Regions from separate parts of the Neobacillus sp. GCM10023253 genome, predicted to be linked through region 2. Evidence: riboswitches for the same ligand, from Rfam matches in the RefSeq annotation. Region 2 holds a riboswitch; the other holds the start of a gene.
What was found. Region 2 has a riboswitch for cyclic di-GMP ahead of ACFPA1_RS22945 (hypothetical protein). Riboswitches for the same ligand answer to the same signal wherever they lie in the genome.
Positions count from the first base shown of each region.

Region 1: another riboswitch for cyclic di-GMP. It lies ahead of ACFPA1_RS23570 (DUF5667 domain-containing protein); the one in region 2 lies ahead of ACFPA1_RS22945 (hypothetical protein).

Region 1 covers NZ_JBHSHV010000026.1:193,665-197,900, reverse strand. The annotation lists gene ACFPA1_RS23580 (staygreen family protein) at 1-387, shown strand, start outside; gene ACFPA1_RS23575 (mechanosensitive ion channel family protein) at 683-1,798, shown strand; cyclic di-GMP riboswitch class I at 1,992-2,077, shown strand; gene ACFPA1_RS23570 (DUF5667 domain-containing protein) at 2,165-3,463, shown strand; gene ACFPA1_RS23565 (GGDEF domain-containing protein) at 3,701-4,236, shown strand, end outside.
Region 2 covers NZ_JBHSHV010000026.1:49,386-53,621, reverse strand. The annotation lists gene ACFPA1_RS22955 (NADPH-dependent oxidoreductase) at 1-121, shown strand, start outside; gene ACFPA1_RS22950 (DMT family transporter) at 195-1,097, opposite strand; gene ACFPA1_RS22945 (hypothetical protein) at 1,228-1,467, opposite strand; cyclic di-GMP riboswitch class I at 1,431-1,526, opposite strand; gene ACFPA1_RS22940 (flagellar motor protein MotB) at 1,607-2,332, opposite strand; gene motA (flagellar motor stator protein MotA) at 2,408-3,199, opposite strand; gene ACFPA1_RS22930 (YaaR family protein) at 3,303-3,743, shown strand; gene ACFPA1_RS22925 (flagellar basal body-associated FliL family protein) at 3,766-4,173, shown strand; gene ACFPA1_RS22920 (flagellar hook-basal body protein) at 4,198-4,236, shown strand, end outside.

The sequences.
Region 1 (4,236 bases), 140 kb from region 2:
TATGGCCGAAAATACACTTTGACACATTCCGATACAACCGGTGACTTGTTTTTGAGCATTGGCTATCATTATGATTTAAAAGGTATTAACGTTTCCAAGCGTGATGAAGTACTGGCAGAATGGATGACAACAAAGAAGGGAGCGCCTATTTTAAGCGGAAATGTGTATGTGAGTGGAGGGGAATTTGATGAACAAACGGCACAGCGGCGATTCCTGATCTTCCAGCGTGAATTGAACCTTGCCCTATCTGCCATCATCTATGGCGACCAACGTCTTTTCCGTCAGTATCCTGAACTGCTCGATGCAAACATCTTTATACACTTTAACTCAATCTTTCCAGCCTTTAACCAAACCATGTACTATCGTACTCCGCGCTATTATACGTAGGGACTGTTCTCGTGCCTCATTTCAGTCGTTGCCCGCCATTTTCCCCTAACTTAACTATTGGTAATAATCGGATGGATTTGTGTCTTCTAGTACACCATTTTTTGAACCATAAGAACCGTCCCTCTGCCTCAAAGCTGACTCAGCACAGGCAATTGTGAGGCAAGAGAACCGTCCCCGTGCTTCAATCTGAGACTATTGATGTATTCCATTATTTTTTTAAAAAAGTTATTATATTTCGTTGTAATGGTTTAATGATGTTATAAAGTCTTGGAGTAGAGGGAAGGTATTTTTTGAAATGTCTTTGGATTCTTTGGTATTGGCTTTTTCAACGGCGGACATAGACTATGACATGTTAAAAAATTTAGGAATTTCGATTGGAATTTTGGCTGTATTTATTCTTTTTAGAAACCTGTTTACTAAATATGTGTTTCAGTTGATTGTAAAATTGACCCGCAAAACACCGACTGAATTTTTAACACAGATTTGTTTGAGTTTTGAACGTCCTTTAGGGTGGGCGTTTATTATTGTAGGTTTGTACCTGGCGATGGATTATTTCCCTTTTATGGAGCAGCAAAATGCGTTGTTTATCAAATTTTTGCGTTCGATGATCATTGTTTTAATTACGTGGGGATTGTTTAATTTGTCTTCTCCTAGCACAGGAATCTTGATCAGTGTTAATGAAAAAATGAACAATAAGATTGATTTGATTCTTCTTCCGTTTATTTCAAGGACCATTCGCGTCATTATTATCGCCATTAGTATCAGTATTATCGGGCAGGAGTTTAATTATGATGTCAATGGATTGGTTGCCGGCCTTGGCTTAGGGGGACTTGCCTTTGCTTTAGCGGCAAAGGAAGCTGTCGGGAATCTCATTGGCGGGGTCGTGATTGTCACGGAAAAACCATTTTCGATTGGAGAGTGGATCAAGACGCCGAGCGTAGAGGGGATCGTCGAAGATATCAATTTTAGAAGCACGAAGGTTCGAACCTTTAGCCAAGCTCTAGTGACGGTTCCAAATGCGACACTCGCGAACGAAGCGATTACGAACTGGAGCCGTATGGGAAAAAGAAAGATCGATTTTCACTTAGGACTTAACTATAAAACCACGAAGGAAGAATTGGAACGAGTAGTAAGGCGGATTGAACAATTGCTAAGGACGCATGAGGAAATCCACCCGGATACCATTATGGTCGCGTTCGACCACTATAACGAGAGCAGTCTTGATGTTCTAATCTACTTTTTCACAAACTCGACCGTTTGGGCAGAACACGTAAAAATCAAACACGAAATCAATCTAGAAATCATGGCGATACTAGAGGAAGAGGCAGTAGAAATAGCCTTCCCGAGCCGAACCCTCTACGTCACACCACAAACAAACGAAGTATTCCAAACAATGGGCTCTGTTGATTGAGTGATGCATGGGGACGGTTCTCGTGCATCATTTTTTGGAGCATAGTTGTGTTATTTAAGCGTTTGACAACTATTTTGATGCATAAGAACCGTCCCTCTGCATCATTTTAACGGGACCATCTACTCATTTTTTGTCGTTTATTATATATTTAAGTAGAAAATGATGGACGAGAGTCTTTTGGGTGTCGTTCTTCATTTGTAAAAGGCAAATCTATCGAAAGGTAGAGACGCAAAGTCACAGGCCTAAGGCGTATATCGCTATGGCGGCTGGGTTACCAAATGGAGAATCGCGAAAAGGCTCTAGCTTAATAGGGTTTATTTCGAGATTCTTCCTTTAAACATAAACTAGTTTAGGAGGAATTTTTTTATGGTAAAAAATGTTCAGTCATTCAAAAAGGTTCGCAATGTCCTTGCAACAAGCGTAATAGCTGCGGGATTTGTGTTCACTGGTGGAGTTGGTTCGGCGTTTGCGGAGGAACCCGTGACCACTGCTACACCAACAGAAGATACTGTTCAACAGGATCAGACGGTTCAGGTAGGACAAACTGTTGATGCAACTACTGAATCTGAATCAACCGATGCAGAGGCAACATCTTCGGTGGCATCCGAACCAACAACTACCGTGGATGCTGGGGCTGCAGCCGATACTACTGAAACAACAACCGATGCTGCGCAAACAGAGGGTACGACAGAAGTATCAGGTGAAGAACCATCTTTACTACCTGGAGATTTTCTCTACTTTGTAAAAAAATTAATGGAGAATGTTCAATTAGCGTTAACCTTTGATGAAGTAAAAGAGTCGGAACTGCTGGCTTCTTTCGCGGAGGAACGCATTAAAGAGGCGGAGGCATTGCTAGCTTCTGGCGAAGAGGAATTAGCCAATGAAACTCTTCAACAAGCGCTGGAACAACAAGAATTGGCTTTGGCCAAATATCAGCAAGGCGAGACGGTTGAGGATTCTCAGCCTGGGACGTCCGAAGATGAAACAGCGACTAACGATGAAGGTATAACTGTTGAAGGAGACGAAACGGCAGCACCTGTTGACCCAGTCCGGGCAGCGATTGAGGCTAAGTTTGCTGCTAACTTGTTAGCTTTGCAAACCGCCTTGGAAAAAGTGGACAACCCTCGTGCAAAAGAGGCATTAGCCAAGAACGTCAGCAAAGTACAAGAAAAGATTGAAAAGAAAATCAGCAAGAAGTTAGCGGAGTTGGAGCTTAAGCAGGAAAACACTGGGGACGACCAAGCCGCGGGCGAAGTGGAAGATGAAACCACCAATGTACAGCCTGTAGAAGGAAATATGGAGTCTACGGAAGATACCGCAAATACGGCAGATGTTGAAAAAGCCACGAATGAGGCTGCCGAGGAAACTGAGCAAAAGCCTCTTGAGAAAGTTAATGCAGTTGCAAAGACCACTGTAAATCAAGCTAAAGCAGAAGCACAAAAAATGGCAGAAAGCCAGCGCGAGGCGGCAGTTAAAATAGAGGAACAAAAACGTGCTGATGCGGCAAAACTAGCAGAGCAAAAACGTGAAGAGGCCGCAAAGCAGGCAGAGCAAGCGAAAGAACAAGCCAAAAAGGCTCTGGAGCAACAACGCGAAAAAGCACAGAAGCAAGCCGAACAAGCCAAAAGCGCCCAGGAAAACTCAAAGAAAACAGATGGTCAGTAAAAAGAATGATGCATGGGGACGGTTCTCATGCATCATTTTTCCTTTTTTGAGGCAAAAGAACCGTCCCCGTGCATCACCAGATCAGTCCCCATGCATCACCAGATCAGTCCCCATGCATCACCATTTTTTGTAATCTATTAAAATATGTGAATTTGAATTATAATTTTACTAAATTAATTCCTTGAAATGGGGATGTTTGCTATTTTCAGCTGGGCTGCCAAGGAGGATAACTGATTGATGAATTTGAATGTGGGCGTTAGTAGGAAAATTCCTGTGCCGCTTGTTTTGCTATGTATATTTTTTGCAATCTTACCCGACTTTTTAGATGACTACGAAACGTTTTACATCGACGACATGGCGTGGTTTGCATTGCTTTTCCCGTGCTTTATCTTTTCCTATTATCTAGGATTATATGGCGGAGTTTTTACTGGAATCATCCTCAATGCCTATCATTTAAGCTGGTTTTTTTATGAAAAAAAGTTCCACAGTGAAGATATGATCGATGAAAGCGCGGCACTGCATATTGGTATCTCTGTCATTACGCTATCCTGCTCAATTGGGGTAGGGGTATTAACGGACAAGCTCCAAAATAAACAGCTAAAAATACAAGAGTTAAATGAAAGACTAATGCAAATGGCTTTATATGATTCGTTGACAGGCCTTCCCAATCGACATTATTTTTTGAGGAAATTAGAGCATTCCTTAAGAAAAAAGAAACAGGCTTGTCTGATGTTTATTGATTTGGATGGCTTTAAAAGGGTGAATGATCAGTA
Region 2 (4,236 bases):
TTACGGATGGTGCGAACACACGGCACGAAGATGCACAAGACCGGAAACCATCGCGGCCTCAGCAAGCTTACGAGAAAACCTAAAACAAATTCTTGAACAAAACGGCTTTTCCTTTAAATAAACATGAAGCATGGGGACGGTTCTCATGCCTCAAAATTTTGAGGCACAAGAACCGTCCCCGTGCTTCGCATGCATCACACAGCTGCTTTCTGCATTGGCGGGGCGGCTTTTTGTTTTTTGCTCATGAAGAAGAAGACGCCGAGCAGGACGAGGAGGCCGCCGGCGATTTGCCAGCCTGATAATCGTTCTCCGAGTAAAATGACAGCTAAAATCGTGCTGCCGACCGGTTCGCCGAGAATACTCATTGAAATGGTCGTGGCGTTCACATAGTTTAGCAACCAGTTATTAATTACATGGCTAAGGCTCGGAACGATGGCTAGCAGCAGGAAAATCCCCCATTCTTTAGGCGGATAATCGAGAAACGGCACTCCGGCCCACAGATTATAAACAACAAGCACAATCCCCGCACAAAGGAACACGCTAAAGCTGTATATCCAGTGGGATATATTTTTCACGACGGTTTGCCCAATAAATAAATAACCGACCACCGCGATAACGCTGAAAAAGGAGAGAAGATCGCCACGGATGGCATCAGCGCTTAAACCGAAGTCTCCCCAGCCAATCATCATCGCTCCGATGATTGCAATCCCCATTGTAGCCAGTGCGGAAGCTGTGGTTCTTTCTTTAAAAAGAAAAAATCCGCCAACAAGTGAAATGAGCGGCTGTAGGGCGAGAATGATGGTCGAGCTTGCAACCGTGGTTAACTTTAACGAGCCGAACCAAAGAGCAAAATGCAGGGCCAGAAAGACTCCGGAAAAAAAGAGCATGGCGCCATTCTTTGGACTCACTTTTTTAAACTCCTTGCGTTTCACCCAAACCATCGGTGCCAATAACAAACTAGCAAACAACATTCGGTACATACTTAAAATTGAAGCTGGCGCATCGGACCATTTTACAAAGATGGCCGAAAACGAAATGGCGATAATAGATATAGTAAGCGCCAGGCTGATAGACTTTGAACTTATGGATTGTTTCATTGCTGCTTCCTTCCTTGATGGTGTTTTGATTGAACTCTCACGAATCTATTACTATTATCGCAGATATTGTTCAAAATTCGAAGACCTTTATTTTCCATGTCCGAAACCAATCAAGGGAGGGAATTAATTCTCAACAATAACTATTTAATCTCATTTTATGGTAAGTAATCTTTTGTTCGAGCTTGCACTGCAACTCATAGTCAAGACAGTCTGCAAGCAACAGCTCATGGTAATTCACCCTAAACAAGTGCCACTCTTTTTTGAATTTAGCTAATAATGTATTCATTCCATTTTCAACCCCTCTTCTATTGTCATAAATCGCAGGAGTCCGTATTCGGAAGCTGGCTAGCATGATGATCGGAATGACCAATGACCTTAGCCCCTGTAGCTTTGCGTCGCCATTTTTCAATGGGTTTGCCTTTATCGTACGATTTATGGAATTACTACTATTTTGACGATGAACAACTTGTCTCAGCAAGTGTTTTCGCGTTTTTTATATTGGGAAAAAATTATTCCTGGACTTTCAGAATCATGATATCTACCCTTCGGTTAGCTTGGCGGTGCTCCACCGTATCATTCGGATACAGCGGCTTTTGCTCGCCAAAGCCGGCAAATTGCAATTTATCAGAAGAGATGCTATTTTGCTCGAAAAAGTAAAGAACGGACAAAGCACGGGCAGACGACAATTCCCAGTTCGACCTGAATCTGCCCCCGGTAATCGGGACATTATCCGTGTGGCCCTCAATGCTGATAGGGTTTTGCACTCCTTTAATCAAATCCAGCAAGTCACCCAAAATTGCAGGGGAATTTCCCTTCAATTCGTCGCTGCCGGACTCAAACAAAATGACATCCTTTAGGGAAAGCTTGATTCCCTTAGGCTCGTCTTGAACGGTTATGACCTTCTCCAAGCCGCGTGCCTTTATATAGCTTTGAATATTCTCCATCAGGCTGTGCAATTTTTCATTCTCTTCCTGTTTCTCTTCCTCGCCGGCAGTTTTTTCGAGCGGCTTCACCGCAGGAGAGCTGGCATTTTCTTTTAAAATCAAACTGCTTCCTTTGCCGCTCAAAGCTGAATTCATCGAAACCATGATTTGCTGCAGCTTTTCGGAATTGATACTGCTCGAAGCAAATAGGACGATAAACAGGGCAAGCAGCAGGGTCAAAAGGTCCGCGTAAGGAATTAACCAGCTTTCGTCCATATGCTCTTCAGGGTCTTGCAGTTTCCGCCTCCTCACCGTTCTATTCCTCCTTTCTTACAAGATGGCCTAGTTAAAACGCAGCCTCTATTTTTCCAGCTTGAACTCACAGTCTTACAGACTTTCAACCTCTTTCACAACCATTTCCTCCTGTTTCAAACGTGCCTTTGTTGGCAAATAAACAGCCAGCTTTCGTTCGATCAATTTAGGTGTTAACCCTTCCTGGATGGCAAGAAGTCCCTCCATCATCATCAGCTTCAGGTCCTGCTCTTTTTTCGCAATGCGCTTTAGCTTATTGGAGATCGGATGCCAAAGGACATATCCGGAAAAAATCCCTAACAGCGTCGCGATAAAGGCGGCGGCAATCGAGTGTCCGAGTTTGTCCATATCCTGAAGATTTCCGAGCGCCGCAATTAAACCAACCACAGCACCCAAAACGCCTAGTGTCGGCGCGTACGTCCCCGCCTGGCTGAAGACGAGGCTGCCGGCCTTGTGCCGATCGGCCGCTGCTTCCAGTTCACTGAACAAGATTTCCTCCATTTGGTCCCGGTCACTGCCATCAATAATCATTTCTAGACCATTTTTTAAAAAAGGATCCTCGACGGACTCGGCAATTTCCTCTAATGCGAGTACGCCTTCACGCCTCGCCACCATCGACCAATCCACCATCATCTCGATGACTTCATCTTGGCTGGGCTGCTTTGGTTCGACAAAAGCAATTTTCAACAGCATCGGAATTTTTTTTATTTCACTCAAGGGAAATGCGATAAACAAGGCAGAGATCGTTCCGCCAAAAATAATTAAAAAGGCAGCAGGGTTCGCCAGTGCTTCAAACGACGCGCCTTTTAATACCATCCCTACACCGATAGAAACGATAGCCAGAATCAAACCGATAAATGTCGTCATAAATTTCTCCTTTTCTAATGATTGCTAAAATTAATAATTTATTGTAATTTAGTTTTACAAATATCGACAATCACAAACTTAAGCGTTTGGAAGGTGTTTTCCCTTGAAAGTTAGTCACGGATTTGGTGTCACGAACGATAAAATATTTTTTCAAAAAGAAACGAAGCAAGCTGAATCATCCTCATTTCAACAGATTTTGACAGATTCAAAAACTAATTTGGTAAAAGAGCAGCTCAACTCCCTTTTAGACGGGATTCAAAAGCAAGGGGAGCGATTGGTTCAGTCACGAACGGCCGCTGATCTTCAAAAATATAAAAAATTAATTCAATCTTTTTTGCAGGAAGTTGTAAAAAATGGCCTCTCTTTAGAAATAACGGATTCTTTCACGTCGATGAATAGGGGGAGGAGGCTAAAAATTATTAAAGAGATTGATAGAAATTTGTTGGAGCTGTCGAAGGAAATTTTAGAAAAAGAGGATGCAAATATTCAATTGCTTGATAAGATAGGGGAAATCAAAGGCCTGTTAATCGACCTCTATCTGTAATTTTGACACCAAAAGGATGAAAATGATGAAAAAAATCCTAACGCTAAGTGTAGTTCTCGTGTTAATCATCGCGGGCGGTCTTTTTTACTATCAATATCAAAAAAATAACCCTGTAAGCTCACAGGATAAGACGCTTGATCAGCTCGCTAATCAGACCATTCAAACGAAGCAAATCAGCACCAACCTTAATTCGGAAAACTTAATTCAAGTTCAGTTTTCGATTGAAATGGATTCCAAGAAAACGTTGAAGCAATCAGAAAAAATAAAGCCAATCATTGAAAGCGACATTATCAAGATTCTGTCTAAATCAAATAAAGACGATTTTAAAGATATCACGGCCTTCGAGGGAAAAATCAAAGACAAGCTTAACGAGCGGTTCTCTGATGGAAAAATTATGAACGTTTATACAACGGAACTGTTGATTCAGTAAAATTTTTAAAAAAGGAGAATGACGATGCTTAGAGGGATAGACACGGCGGCGTCCGGCATGATT